Regions from separate parts of the Thermogemmata fonticola genome, predicted to be linked through region 2. Evidence: riboswitches for the same ligand, from Rfam matches in the RefSeq annotation. Region 2 holds a riboswitch; the other holds the start of a gene.

Region 1 (7,582 bases), on a different contig from region 2:
TTGCCGTGACAGTCTTACGTCAACCACTCTCGCTCCGAGACAGCCTTCCCCGTGTCAGTTCCAAGATCATCCCGGAGGGGATTCATCCCGTGGCCGAGATCGCACTTGCCGGTCCAAAGTCCGGTGACGAGCCGATCCGCAGGCGGGTGGTGCTGTCCCCGCGGTGCTGCGGGAAGGGGCTTCACGGCCCCGTGCGGCTCCCCCTCATGGAGCCCTGAGCCAGTCCACGGGGCGGCGGAGCTTTGCCGACGCAAAGGCGGACACCGTGGCCGACTCCACCTGGGAAGCCCCCCTCCAGATTTATTGGACATCCCATCGCGGCAGAAGATGCGGCTTCGGCGGCTTGACACCCGTTTCTCCCGGATTTATCCTGGAGGGTGGCGGGCAGGTGGAGTTTGAAGGGAACACGTCCGCGGAGCGCGGATCGTCCATGATGGATTTCTTCTACTACGGGTTGATTGAGCCATTCTTCCTGACATGGCTGGGCGAACGGCGGAGCGTGGTCGCCTTCGGCGCGGCGGCGGTCCTGTTTCTGGCGGCCCTCGTGCTGTGGTATGTCTATGAGGTGTGGTGGCCCTGGGGGATCGTGATGGCCACCTTCTGCGCCCTGATCGCGCTTTTGGGCATCAACGAGGAGTGAGCGCCACCCCAGCCTGATCCGTGAGGGTGTTTCCTCCCGCAGCAGACTGCCGCTACTCACCGGCCTTCAGCGGGCCAGTTTGACAACCGAAACGCCACGGCGGCGGACCAAATCTCGGCGGTGATAGAAGCCGTCCTGATTCTAATGATAAGAGCACTCGGCGCTCCATCTGTTGGCCTGGCGGGTCGAACTGAGGTCTAGCCCTGACAAATGGCCTGATGGGGGTAATCGGGATGAGAAAGGTCTCACTCCAAACGCGTAAGCCTTGCAACGAGTTGAAGGTGAGCGACTTTGCCGCCTTCCCGATCTGGGAATTCGCTCTAGACGAAGAGGACGTACCGGGCCGGGACGAAACGTGGGTTCGCCCAATCAATAGCAAGATCGTCCCCAAGGGAGCTTATGACTTATTTGTGGCTGCAACTTTCACGACAGCAAGCGGGAGAAAGCTCGACGGCTGTTTGATCGTGAACACCGCGGGCGAGTCAGTGGAAATCGGCGAGGGGATAGTGCTAGGCCGACTCGGGTATCGAGCCGTCCCACGGAAATCTGAGAACAAGGAAGCGATTGAAGAGCGCAAGAGATTCGTCGCATTGCTCGGCCAATCAGCCTCGAAAGTGTTCCCGATCCACTACAAGTTACAGGTCGTGATTGAGGGCGAGGAAAGCCCTAGAGAGGGAATCATCGCTTAGGGGGGAGGTCTGGCGACAATTCGTGCTGAGCCGCCCGGTAACGGAGAAAGGAGAAGCTGTGAAACGGCGCCTCGTGGCTCCACTACCGCTATCCGAACTGTAGTGTAGGACGACCACAGTCCAGTTGCCGTCCGCTTTGTCCGCGCTTTGACCGCCAGCGGCCCCTGCGAGCGCTCCCCAGGACAAGTGCGAGTGCAGGACGCTAAGCCACAACAAGGGGAGGGTCGCGGTGGTCCAAAGTGTTTCTCAAGTCTCTAGCCCCGGTTCCTTACCCAATGGTATACTAGGGTGTCCTGCGGGAAAAGCAGGAGACTCACACTTTGTCTTTCTGACTGAGAGGAGGTGGACGATGACTCATTGCGGGACGATTACTTCTGTTAAGTCTCAGTTTGGCCGGTGGATTCTCTTCGCGTTCCTGGGACTGACAGGGGCCGCCCTCGTTTCCAGAGGCCAAAATGCCGATCCACCTCAGAAATCCAAGGCCGACCCAATTTTAGCCAAACTGGACGCGGCCAAAAAGGCTTACGAGTCTGAAGTGCAGCGAATCAAGAAGAGCCTGTTCGACGCTTTTGACAAGAAGGAAGCTCTAGCCCGCCAGGATGGCAACAAAAAGCTAGTGGACCAAATCCTAGCCGAGCGACTGGCCTATACCACCACAGGAGAGCTGCCCAAGTCTATCCCTACCAACCAATACCTCTCCCAACTGGCTGCGGCCCGCAAAGCACTCCAGTCGGCTTACACCGAAGCGATCCGGCAACTCGTCCGCAACAAAAGAGATGCCGAAGCCGCGCTGCTGGAGAAAGAACTTCAGGACCTGGTGGCTGGGCCGGCCAATCCATCCCCTCCTCCCCCTCCTGATCCGCGGGTTCGCTGGGCCACACCTTCAGGCAGGATCTATGAGCATCTCGGTGGCAAGAATTGGCGGGAACGAAGTCCGCAAGGAGGAATTCGCACGTTTACTGAAGTAGCGCGCAATGGTGATTATATCGAACTTCAGGCAGATGATGACCGCAGGGTTCTTGTCCGAATCCACGCCACTGTTTACTATTGGGGTGAAATTGATCCGCACAGCCGCACGATCATCTGGCGGCAATGGCTTGCTCCCCAAGAGGGTACTGGCAGATGGATCCAACCCTAGACTGGGGCGGAGGATTGTGAGCGGGGGCCGCTGTGACAAAATCCACGCCTTTCGCTGCATTCACGCCTGTCGCTAGCCGCGGGAACCATCTCACCATTTCCAGCCAATAGCGAGTTTTGCAAAGCCACGCCGTTAGCGAGTTTTGCAAAGCCCAGGCTGCTGGCGAACTTGAGGAACCACCACCTCGCCGATTCCAGCCAATAGCAAGTTTTGCATAAGGTCTCTAGGATTATTCCCAGAGTTGTGGCCTCCTGGCGGCTTGTGGTGCTGCGGGCGGTCAGCTTCTATATTCGGAGGCCAAGGGGAGTCCAGGAATATCCTCGCGGCGTGAGCCTTCGGGGTTTGTTTCGCCAGCTTCGGGGTCCTCGAGGGCGGGGATGGTGTACCGCAGGCATGCGGGGAAAGAGGAGACGAGCAGGCGGCGGGGTGGGGTCTTCGCGTGTGTCAAGGCGGGGGGTGATCATGGAGCGGCGTCGAGATACTGATCCGGGCCAGAGGGAGGGGCAGGCGGCGGGCCAGGGAGAGGGGAACGGCATTCCGTTTGTGCCGCCGGAGCAATCGCCGCCGGAGTTCACGTTTCCTGCGGTGCTGGTGGGAGTGGTGCTGGGGATATTGTTCGGGGCTTCGTCGCTGTATTTGGTGCTCAAGGTGGGTTTGACGGTGTCGGCGTCGGTGCCGATTGCGGTGCTGTCGGTGACGTTGTTTCGGGCGTGCAGCCGGGCGTTGGGCTGGCGGCGGGCGACGATCCTGGAGAACAACATTGTGCAGACGACCGGCAGTGCGGGAGAGAGCATTGCCTTTGGGGTCGGGGTGACGATGCCGGCGCTGCTGCTGTTGGGGTTCGAGATGGACCCGATCCGGGTGATGACGGTGGCGGTGCTGGGGGCGGTGCTGGGGATTTTGATGATGATTCCGCTGCGTCGGGCTTTCATTGTGCAGCAGCATGGGCGTCTGCCGTATCCGGAGGGAACAGCGTGCGCGGAGGTGCTGATCGCCGGGGAGAAGGGAGGAGCGACGGCGCGGATGGTGTTTGTGGGGTTCGGGCTGGCGTTTGTGTACAAGTTTTTCCAGGCGGCGGGGAAGTTGTGGGCGTCGGAACCGGCGGTGGAGTTATCGCACCGGCAGGCGGATGGCAGTCGCAGCGGTTTGAAGGGGGCCGAGGCAGCAGGGGAACTGGCCCCGGAGCTGCTGGGGGTGGGGTTTCTGATCGGCCCGCGGATCGCTTGCCTGATGATGGCGGGAGCGATTCTGTCGTACTGGGTGTTGGGACCGCTCATTGTCACTTTCGGGGAAAAGTTGACGGAGCCGGTTTCGCCGGCAGTGTGGGCGGCGGAGCAACCCCAGGATAGCCGCAATGCGGGTTTGATCCGCAACATGAGTCCGGGCCAGATTGGGCGGACGTATCTGCGCTACATTGGCGCGGGGGCGGTGGCAGCGGGAGGGATCATCGCCATGCTGCGGGCCTTGCCGCTGATTGTGGCGTCGATCCAGGGGGGGCTGCGAGACCTGCGGGCGAGTCGAGCGGCGAACTCTCCGGCCCGCCGGCGCACGGAACAGGATTTACCCCTCAGCGCCGTCCTCTTCGGCAGTGTGGCCCTGGTGCTGGCCTTAGCAGCGATCCCTCAACTGGGCTTGGGTCTCAATGCCGAGGGACTGCTGGGCGGCGTGTTGATTTTGCTCTTCGGTTTCCTCTTCGTCACGGTGTCCAGCCGGCTGACGGGGGAAGTCGGCTCTTCCTCGAATCCGATCTCTGGGATGACGATTGCAACGCTGCTGCTGGTGTGCCTGATTTTCGTGGTGGTGGGGCGGAGCGGTCCCTCGGCCATGCTCAGTGCTTTGACGATCGCGGCGGTGGTGTGCATTGCGTCCAGCAACGGGGGAACGACTTCGCAGGACCTCAAGACCGGCTTTCTGGTCGGAGCTACGCCGTACAAGCAACAGTGGGGCATTCTGTTGGGCGCGATTTCGTCGGCCCTGGTCATCGGCTTTACCATGCTGCTGTTGAACACCGCGGGCACGCACTACAGCAAACAAAATCTGCCAGAACGGCGCTTGGCCATTCCTGCGGATGCTCCGCGGCAGCGGCCCGGCAAACCGTACCAGGACGATACCCAGGAGTACTTTGTGGTCCATGTGCGGCGGGGGGAATACCCGGCGGAACCGAGCCAGGGACTGGCGGAAGTGCGGCCCGGACGGTACCTGGTCGATGAAAGCGGCAAGGCGCACTACCGCACGGATACGCCGATCGCCCAGGAATCGCGGCGGATGGACGACGGTTCCTCCGCTCCGGCCGCCTTCACGGCACCGCAGCCGCACCTGTTCGCCAACATCATCCAGGGCATCCTGGGCGGCACGCTGGAATGGGGCTTGGTTTTGATCGGCGCGCTCATCGCTGTGTCCGTCGAGCTGATGGGAGTGACAGCCTTGCCCCTGGCGGTGGGGATGTACATTCCGCTCGCCTCCACGGTGCCGATTTTCCTGGGCGGGCTGCTGCGCTACCTTGCCGATTGGCGGCGGGGCGGACCGGAACGGGAAGCGGCGGCGGAAACCAGTCCCGGCGTGCTTTTAGCCAGCGGTTACATAGCGGGGGGCACGCTCTGCGGTCTGATCGTCGCCTTCTTTGCCTTCTCGGATGAGCTGGTGGCCGCGGTCAACCTCGGCGCGCACTTCTTCGGCACCCTGGACGCTAGCGGCAAGCGGGTGTGGGACCCCAACGAGGTCCCGTGGGCGCGGGCGTTGGGAGTAGCCCTGTTTGCCATACTGGCGGCCTATCTCCTGGCTGTGGGACGGCGTCCGACTTCCCCTCCCGCTGCGGACTCGGCCTCTCGCCCCTGAGCATTCCGTCCCCTTCGTCCTGCTGCCTCCTTCCCCTCGGGCGGATGTCGGCGTACTCCTCCTGTCCCTGTCTGCCCCTGGACCTGTTCGCCGAGGGCGGCTGGGTCCGCAGAGACGCTCTGGCCAGACTCCCGTCGGGGATGTACAACGAAGCGCTAGCATGACGGGTTCCCCGGTCTGCGGATCGGGGAGGCAAGAGGGAAGCCGGTGCGAATCCGGCGCAGGGCCGCTGCTGTGATCGGCCAGAACCCTCGGCATGCACGCCACTGTGACCTGCGGGTCATGGGAAGGCCGCCGACAGGTTCGCCACGAGCCGAAAGCCAGAAGACCTGCCCGTCATGATCTGAGTCGTTCGGGGCCTCGGACCCAGGTTGCCGGACGGGCCGGTCGATCCTTTCCTGTGCTGCGCGTGGGGCGCAGCCCCGTCCCGTTTTGACCGCACCTGGACAGTCCGCCCCGACTACCCCGCCCGGACCGGCGGGAGGAGTACCTGTCCATGTGGACCTGTGTGTTGACCGTTTTCCGTCTCCATGCCCTGCCGAACCTGCCTCAACGCGGACCGAGCCGCCGAGCCAGACTAGCCTCTGCTAGCCGCTTCCCGCTGCGGCACGCCTTCACGCTGATCGAGCTTTTGGTGGTGATCGCGATCATCGCCATCCTCATCGGCCTGCTCTTGCCCGCCGTGCAGAAGGTGCGCACTGCCGCCGCCCGCATCAAGGGCGCCAACAATATCCGCCAATTGGCACTGGCCTGTCACAACTACCACGACACCCACGGCAAACTGCCCCCGACCTCCGTCTTCACCTGGAGTACCCCCACCTACACCATCCAGTACTGGTACGGCCTGGTGACCTACAGCAGCACGACCTATCAGGTCGTCAGTGTGGACCCGACCCGCGGGATCCTGACCAACTTTTACGAGAACAACACGGAAGTAGCAAAATGCCCCGGAATCGAGGGGTATCCGGTGCGGGCGACGGTCGGCATGCTGTCGCGCGGCTACGCCTACAACCGCCACGTGCAGAATAAGCGTCTCCATCACCTGCCCACCAGCCAAACTTTCCTCTTTGCCGAGCAGGTCCAGCTCAACCCGGACGGCACGTTGCAGGAGGTGTTCGACAGTTTCGGCTCGCCGTATGTGCCCAATCCTTACGGAGGCACCAACGCCTTTACTTCATGGGGCGTCAATTGCGCTCACTTCCGCTTCGCCGGTGTCGGCAATGTCGCGATGGCCGATGGCCATGTGGAAACCCGCCGCCCGGTCGATGTTCCCTCCGTCGCTCCTTTCCCCCAGGCCGTCTGGGACGCCAACAAGGGGAAGTACTCCCTCGGCTTCCTCTCGAACATCCCCGCCGAGTACACGGGGGATCAGTGACGTCCTGAAGTCATCCGCCCCCTCGCGGTCAGAATGAGCCGCGGGGCGCTCCTCCAGCGGGATCAGCAGTCGCTCCTTCGCCCGGCCAGCCCTGAGAGGTTGGCCGGTGTCGTTTCTCCATTCCTTGCCCGCGGGAAAGACCAACAGTATGCTGGGATGAGACTCCAGAAACCACTCGACGACTCACCGGGACAGCGAGCTGTCAGGCACTAGGAAAGTTCCCACCATCCGAAGCCGAAACGGAGGAATTTATGCGTCACCTCTTCATGGTAGGCGGCATGATCGCCTTCACAATCGCAGCCCTGGCAATGGGGGACAGGGCAGCCCTCCGGCCCGCAGCCTCGACCATTCAAACCCCGCGTGCCACCGTCGTCAGTATCGTGAAGGACAAGTTTTACATCAACGGCCAGCCGACCTACAAGGGCCGCATCTGGAACGGTGTGCCCATTGAGGGGCTGCTATTCAACAGCCGGATGGTGCAGGCGATCTTTGACGATCGCAATCCCGCTACCGTGACACGCTGGGCTTACCCGGACACCAGGAAGTGGGACCCGGAGCGCAACACCGCGGAATTTATCGCCACGATGCCGACCTGGCGCAAGCACGGCTTGCTAGCCATCACGCTGAACTTGCAAGGCGGCAGTCCCGAAGGATACTCGAAGGCGCAGCCGTGGCACAATTCAGCGATCCACGCTGACGGCACACTGGACGAAAAATACATGGCGCGCCTGGCCCAGGTGATCGACAAGGCCGACGAACTGGGAATGGTGGTCATCCTCGGCTTGTATTACTTCGGCCAAGATGAGCGGCTTAAGGACGAGCAAGCCGTCATCGCCGGGGTCGATCATGTGGTCGATTGGCTCATCGCCCGCCGATACACGAATGTGGTGGTGGAAGTGAACAAC
Region 2 (7,582 bases):
GGCAGTGCTGCTGTGGTGCTGGCACCGCCGCCATGCCCAGCCGATCCGCGAACTGCTCATCGCCCCCTGGTCGCTCGCCTGACCACAGCCGATGGCTTCGCTCTGACCTGCCCAGAATTGTTGCCACTGTCCGGGAATGACCAGGGGGTGGTAGTGCGTCCTTTGCCGCCGGCGCGAGTCCTGCCGCTGTTACGGTTGTTTCCAGACCTCCAATGATTGTTTCCAGTGCTTCAGGAAGTAGCTCACATCCGATGCTAGTGTTCCCTTCCCACCCGTGGTTTTAGCGGCACAGCGGTCCTGATGCTCGCGTGTTACCATCCCCGTAGGCTCGGCCTCCAACCATTTTCTAAGAATAAATGGAGGCGGAATCTGATCAAAGATAGGGGAAAAATCTAGACAGCGGCGCGGCGGGCGGGCTTTGTCTGTAACACGGTATGTCCTTCTGCACATCCCCCAGCGGTTGGCAGCATTTTGCCGGGACTACAGCAGTTCTGGGGATTAAAAGCTGAGCGCAAGCGGACCATGTAATGCAGATCGTCAGGAGTGAACATCAGCGGCATGAAGTCGATTTTCTCGACACCGATGCCGTGTTCGCCTGTGACACTTCCCCCTAAACGGATACATTCCGCAAGGATTTCATGACTGGCAGCGAGTACCCGTTGCACCTGATCCGGATCGCGCTCATCGAACATGAGAATAGGGTGGATGTTGCCATCTCCAGCATGGAAGACATTGCAGATTCCCAGGTGATATTTCTGGGCGGTGGTGAGAATGAAGCGCATGATCTCCGGCAGTCGGGTCCGAGGAACAACGCCGTCCTGGGTGCAATAGCTGGGGTAGCCGAGGCGTCCAATGGTGCCGAATGCCTGCTTGCGCGCTTTCCAGAGCAAGGCCCGTTCTGCTTCTGTGCTGGCTTTGCGGACCTCACGGGCATGATGAGCGCGGGCGATCGCTTCCATCCGGTCGGCTTCTTCTTGGAGACCAGCTTCCAGACCGTCCACCTCCATGATGACCACTGCTTCCGCATCCAGCGGAAAACCAAAATGGAAAGCGGCTTCAACCGCGCGAATCATGGTCCGATCGAGCATTTCCAGAGCTGCCGGAATGATCCCCGCTCCGATGATGGCACTGATGGTATTGGTGGCATCATCGATCGAGTCGAACACGCCTAGTAATGTCCGATAAGCTTGTGGATTCGGAGTCAATCGGACCCAAACTTTCGACACGATCCCGAAGGTGCCTTCGCTGCCCACGATGACACCTGTTAGGTCATAACCAGGTGTGTCTTCAACAGGTCCACCACAAGTAATGACTCGCCCATCGGGCAAGACCAGTTCGACACCCAGGATGTGATTGACCGTAACTCCGTATTTGAGAGTGTGCGGGCCGCCAGAGTTGGTCGCCACATTGCCTCCGATAGTACATGCTCCCTGGCTGGAAGGGTCAGGGGCGTAATGATACCCGAAAGGCTTGAGAGCGTTGGTCAACCAGACATTGACGACGCCAGGCTCGACGACGGCATAGCGATCCCGAATGTTGATCTCCAGGATGCGTTTCATACGGGCCAAGGCGATGAGCACACCTCCGCCCACCGGCACACAACCGCCGGCCAGGCTGGTGCCCGCGCCCCGGGGCAGGAAGGGAAGGTTCAATTCCCGGCAGGCTCGAACAATCGCCACGATCTGTTCTGTGGACTGAGGAAAGACCACGACGTCAGGTCGTGTCTTCGCCAGGGTGTAGCCGTCGCATTCGTACACCGTCCGATCCGCTAAGGTGGTCAAGACGTTCTCAGCCCCTACGATTGCTTGCATGCGCTCGACCACCTGCTGAGGCGGGGCTTCCGTCGCTGCTGAGTTGGACGGGGATGTTATGGTTTGGCTCATCGTGGTGTTAGCACTCGAAATTGCACTGCTCAGGGATGGGAACTGGACCGCTCCTGGTGTCAGTGTACATTCTGTTGCAATTGTTGTCTGGGGGTGGGTGCCGGAGTACGCAGCGGCGAACATGTCATCGGAAGCGTTATCGCCTTATCACGAGGAAACAAAGTCGTGAGGGTTCGGTATGATTCCTGATGAGCACACTGTGCACGAAAGCCTGGAAAACCAAGGTGGCCTAGAATTGGGGCCATCCACTGTCCCTTAGCCGCCGTTGTCCCTTAACCACGCTTGGCGGGACGTTTGCCTTGAGTCATGTAAACATCGGCGACTTTTCCGTTCTCAGTCAAGGCGAGGTGGAAGCGCTGCTCCCCTTCGAGACGATGCAAGGTGATATGGTAATTCCGGCTGACCCGAGCCAGGTAGGGACGCTTTTCTGGAGAGGCAGGAGTGCGGAGTTTGCCCCATGAACCATCCCCCAAATAGGGCACGCCATAGCGATCGCGCAAGCCATCGGTCAGGGGATGAGTTCGCTTAAAGACGTGATCGTGGTGTTCTAGGGCTACATCGACCCGGTAACGTTCAAACAAGGGACACCAATGTTGCCGTTGCAGTTCGCCCGTACCTAAGCCGATCAGGGCTTGGGGAGATCGGACCGAAGGATAAGCCGGCACGTGATAGGCTACATAAAGGTGGGGGCGGTCTTGCCGTTCCTTGAGAACTGAAGCGAGCCAGTCGGTTTGTTCGCCGGGGATTGGACTAATATGGCCGCTATCGAGCAGCACAATGCTCAAATAGTCTCCGATGTCGAGGACATTGTAGGTTGTCTCACGGTAAAGGCCGTCGAATAGGGGCAGATAATAGGTGGCGTCGCTCCGCTGCCCTTTGTATCCCCCGCGAACCTCATGATTGCCGATGCATGTGATCAAAGGAATCAGGCGGCCCTGAGAATCGACCATCTGACTACTGTAATTTTTGATGAAGGATATCGCTGTGGTAGCAGACGTCCCATTGTCATAACCAAGATCGCCGGCTATGAGCACGAAATAAGGGTCTTGCCGGGCGGCGGTCAGATTGGAAGCTATAGCAGCAGGTCCGATGCCGCAGTCCCCTCCGCTAACAAACGAGATCAGGTCATTCGCCTTGGCCGGCATCGTGCGGAAGCGGTAAAGACCGAGGTGCTCGCCAATTTGAAACACGTACTCTGTACCAGGACGTAGGTGAGTCAATTCGCAGCGGTGAACCTTCAGGTCAGTGCGTCCGAAGGAATGGCAGCGAGTGACTGCCTTCTGCCAAGCGATGCCACGTGGTGTTTCTCCACCGGTTTCCCGACTTGGAGGGTGGGGGAGACTCTGCTCTTGTGCAGCACTCGCAAGTGAAGCGTAGCGGATCACCGTGGGTGTCTCTGAGCGGCTAAGCCATTGAATTGTCATCGTAGAGGTGGGGTCGCCCTGCCAAGTCAGAAACAAAGTGTCCCGTGGTGAGTGGAGTTGCGGAAGTTTTTCAGCAGGCCGTGGCGGAGGAGCTATGGCGATATCTTCGATCCTATCCGCATAGGCGGAGAATGCAGACCAGAGGAACGGACTGCTGGCAGCAATACCACCAGTTAGAGTAGTTGTTAGAAACGTGCGGCGATCCATAGCGGTCACACTCATGGGGGAGAAGGCAGGATTCGTGCCCTAATTTCGTCGAAACAACTTTACTCTACAACTAAAATCGATATGGAAAGGGTTCAAGGAAAAAACACAGTTTTTACCACACTTTTTCCGTGATTCCATCGATTCTACACGTCTGGTAGGGATGATGTGAGTGTAGTAGTCCGGGCGTTACATCGCGGCATGATTAGGATTAGCGGATGGTCTGATGAGTGTTCCGGAGTGACTGAAGATTACGGAGCACAGGCGATAGGAGGAGAGTCGGCGGCGTGCGGCGGTGGGGGATGGATATTCGGATGAAGGAGATGAGCGAGCCATTCGAGGCTATCGACCAGTCGGGGACCAGGTCGGCTGAAATAGGCATTGCCGTCGATCCAGTACACGCGGCCGTTGCGCACGGCGGGGAGTTGCGCATAACCGGGGTAAGCTTGGAGAATAGGACGGTCCTTTTGAGCACGAGCGATATCGAAGCCGCAGCAGGCAATCACTAGCACTTCTGGCTCTACGGCTACGACCTCTTCCCACCGCAAGGTACGGGAGGGGGACCCTTCTCGCCCGATCATTTCGCGCCCGCCTGCCAGACGGATCAATTCCGGCGTCCAGTGTCCGCAACAGAAAGGGGGATCGATCCATTCCAGTAATACAACACGGGGGCGATAGGTTAGCTGTTCACTGCGTCGGGCGACAGTTTGGACTCGCTGTCGCAATTCCCTCACAACAGCGGCGGCGCGTTCCGGGACTTGAGCAGCAGTAGCGACCTGATGGAACGTGGCAAATACATCTTCCAGCGATTGCGGCTCCAAATTCACGACCGGGGGCTGCCCCGGCAGCGTGCACGCCGCTGCTCGGACTTCCGCCTCCGCTACGGCACAGACATCGCACAAAGCCTGGGTCACCAATAGCTCCGGGCGTAAGGATTCCAGCACAGGCCAATCCAGGGTATACAGCGCTCGCTGGGTGCGTAGCTTTTCGCGCACCAACTCATCGATCTGCCGGCTACTAGCGTCCACGGGGATTAAGGAGCGGGTGACGCGGGGCAGATGGCGGACAAACGGCGGTTCATCACATTCGTGTGTAACACCTACCAGTTGATCGCCCAGACCTAGCCGGCAAATGATTTCTGTAGCGCTAGGTAGCAAGGATACGATGCGCACAACTTACTCTCCGCAGCAGCACCTTTGGCTACTTTACCGAGTGCGAGGGTCGCCAGGGAGGTCTGACCCTACCTCGAAGTACAGAAACTGCATAGAGCTAGCTATAGGGCTGGAAAACAGATGGACTAATTCGTGCTCCTGTTTGAAGCAGGCGGTGCTTCTTGGCGTCAAAGAGTAGCTGGTTGTTCGGCCCTTTCGCGGAACAGGGGGAAGAGTCTTTCCGCGAGTGTCACCGTGCCAAACAAGAAGACCACAAAGGTGACGTCACCCGCTACGGTATTGCGGAAAAATGGAAGGGCTTTGACGTAGCAGTCGATCAGGCCAGCGAACGTATGGGGATAAGCCATCAGCCAGCATGCGAAGTTGGTCGTGAGATAGAATTGGATGGAACCGAGGAGAGTGACGGCCGCCAGATTCCCCACTCCCCAGTGATGGCGCAGCCAGCGTCCCAGAAGGACGTTGCACGCGAAACTACCATAGACCACCGGCATCAGCAGGTGCAAGCCAATGGCGAGATCACTCAGGAATAGCGCTGACAGCGGAAGGGCCAAGGCCATACGGCGATCCGCGTAGAAAGCCCCCCCGAAGAGGGCCAATGCCCCGATGGGAGTGAAGTTGGGAGGGTGAGGAATCCAGCGTGCCAGAACGGCTCCGACGATGAGAGCAGCCAGGAGCCAAAAGCGGGGCTGACTCAGTGTAGCGCACCAGGAGGCGTGGGGTGGAACTGTGGGCGTCGTGCAATTTTTGGGGAACGATGCGAACGGAGTCAGGTCAGGCAATCCAGACACGGCACTTCCTCCACTTCGCCGGCACGGGCGAATTCTGGACGGCACTTATTCATCGAGTGGGCATACGGCGGTCAGTTCCCGCACCGCACGGGGAAAATGAATACCGACTGACGCCGACGACCCGGCTCCGGGGTGCCGTCGCTTGGGATCACGGCAGGCAGGTCTTCTGGCTTTCGGCTCAAGCGAACCTCGGCAGCCTTCCCATGACGTGATGTCGTCACAGTGGCATCAGATGCACCAGGTTCTTGCCGATCACAGCAGCGGCCCTGCGCCGGATTTGCACCGGACTTCCCTGTTACCTCACCCCTGATCCTGGTTCCAGTTTGCGTGGGAGCAAAGCCGATGATCCCACGCCCTGCCCAGACACGATCCGTGACCGGGGTGAACCTGCCGCTTGCTCCCATATCTATAAGGAGGGGGAGATCAAGGCTAGAGGTGGTCTTTCCCGAAGGAATGAGGAGGGAATCTCTGAGTGCTCAGAGCGTAGGCTGAAGATCGTTGGGGCGGTATTGAGGCCGTCATTTCTAGGGCGGAAGGACCGTTGTCGCTCGATATTCGCCAGTTGCCCTAATGTTGTTTGGGCTTTCATCAGGGTCCTGTCCTTACTAGCATGTCTGTAGGAAAAGATGAAATGCCCGGATTGGCAGCCCCAGGCAGCGAGCGGATAAATGCCGGCGGGATGGGTTTTAGCACAATAGGGACATGTTTTCCATGGCTACGGACCTACGCCTGCGGGAAGAACTTCCTCAGATTACAGATCAGCTCTTGGAAACCTACACCGAGTGTAGCCGCCTGAATCATTTGGCCCATGAGCCGTTGCCTAGTCGAGAAGGAGTGGCGGAAATCATCGCTGACTTATTTGAGGTGTTGTACCCCGGATATGGACGGCGGCAGAATCTGCACTTGGGAAATGTCGGCTACTACATCGGCAGTTTGATTGATGCTTTGCATGACAAGCTGACGGTCCAGATTGCCCGTGCCCTCCGCCATGAGTTATGCGAAGAGTCGCCGCATGTCGATTGCGAGCAGATGGCGCAACCGAAAGCCATCGAATTGCTGCGGCGTTTACCCGCTATTCGGAAAGTGCTGGAACAGGACGTGGAGGCGGCATATCGAGGAGACCCGGCTGCCCGAAGTTATCACGAAATCATCTTCTGTTATCCCGGCTTGGAGGCGATTACTGTCTATCGCATAGCTCACGAATTGCACCAGTTGGGCGTCCCCTTCATCCCGCGCATGATGACGGAGTGGGCACACTCTCGCACCGGCATCGACATTCACCCTGGTGCCCGGATCGGTCCGGCGTTTTTCATCGACCACGGCACTGGGGTGGTGATCGGAGAAACCACGGAGATCGGACGGAACGTGAAACTCTATCAAGGTGTGACTCTGGGTGCCCTTAGCTTCACGAAAGGGGAGGATGGCTCACTCGTTCGCGGAAGCTACAAGCGGCATCCGACTTTGTGTGATGATGTGATCGTCTATGCCAATGCTACGATCTTGGGCGGACAGACAGTAATTGGGGCGCGTTCCATCATCGGCTCGAACGTTTGGTTGACCGAAAGTGTTCCGCCAGACACGACGGTGGTCCTGGAAAAGCCCAAGCTACGATTGCGGGGCAGTCGGGCAGACCCCGAAGCATGGAACTATATCATCTGAGCGCAATGGCCAGACGAGACGAGATTTCCCCTCGCAGCAAACTGCGGCAACTCGCATGGAAGAGTAAGTCTCTGGTTATCCACCCCTTTGAGTTGGAGGGTCGGTATCACATCACCAGCCGCCGTTTGGCGGCTTTCGCTGAATTACAAGCGGCACAAGTTCCGCGGATGACGAGAGTCCGGTTGCGCGCGCGGAACTGATGCTGGCTCAAGACCTCGCGCAAGACAGCATCCAATGCCTCACTCTGGAATTCAATCATCGCACCGCACTCTTCGCACAGCAAATGATCATGGAAGGGGTAACCGTAGTCATGGTCATAGACGGTACGATTTCCCAATTCGATCCTGCGAAGAAGACCCGCATCGACGAGCTTGGGCAGGGTACGATAGACGGTGGCTCGGCTGACTTGTCGTCCGGCCCGTTTTAGCTCATCGATCAATTGTTCCGCGTCG

The links. Region 2 has a riboswitch for cobalamin ahead of H0921_RS09850 (DUF6580 family putative transport protein). Riboswitches for the same ligand answer to the same signal wherever they lie in the genome.
Region 1: another riboswitch for cobalamin. It lies ahead of H0921_RS15360 (DUF1559 family PulG-like putative transporter); the one in region 2 lies ahead of H0921_RS09850 (DUF6580 family putative transport protein).

Annotation. Positions count from the first base shown of each region.
Region 1 is NZ_JACEFB010000015.1:55,984-63,565, reverse strand. Features, by position in the region: gene H0921_RS15380 (hypothetical protein) at 266-640, shown strand; gene H0921_RS15375 (hypothetical protein) at 922-1,329, shown strand; gene H0921_RS15370 (hypothetical protein) at 1,679-2,467, shown strand; gene H0921_RS15365 (OPT family oligopeptide transporter) at 2,930-5,302, shown strand; cobalamin riboswitch at 5,451-5,653, shown strand; gene H0921_RS15360 (DUF1559 family PulG-like putative transporter) at 5,799-6,677, shown strand; gene H0921_RS15355 (glycoside hydrolase family protein) at 6,986-7,582, shown strand, end outside.
Region 2 is NZ_JACEFB010000006.1:69,467-77,048, forward strand. Features, by position in the region: gene H0921_RS09830 (HD-GYP domain-containing protein) at 1-216, shown strand, start outside; gene H0921_RS09835 (FAD-binding oxidoreductase) at 393-1,811, opposite strand; gene H0921_RS09840 (purple acid phosphatase family protein) at 2,156-3,514, opposite strand; gene H0921_RS09845 (cobalamin-binding protein) at 3,763-4,683, opposite strand; gene H0921_RS09850 (DUF6580 family putative transport protein) at 4,851-5,471, opposite strand; cobalamin riboswitch at 5,614-5,809, opposite strand; gene epsC (serine O-acetyltransferase EpsC) at 6,183-7,130, shown strand; gene H0921_RS09860 (Fur family transcriptional regulator) at 7,237-7,582, opposite strand, start outside.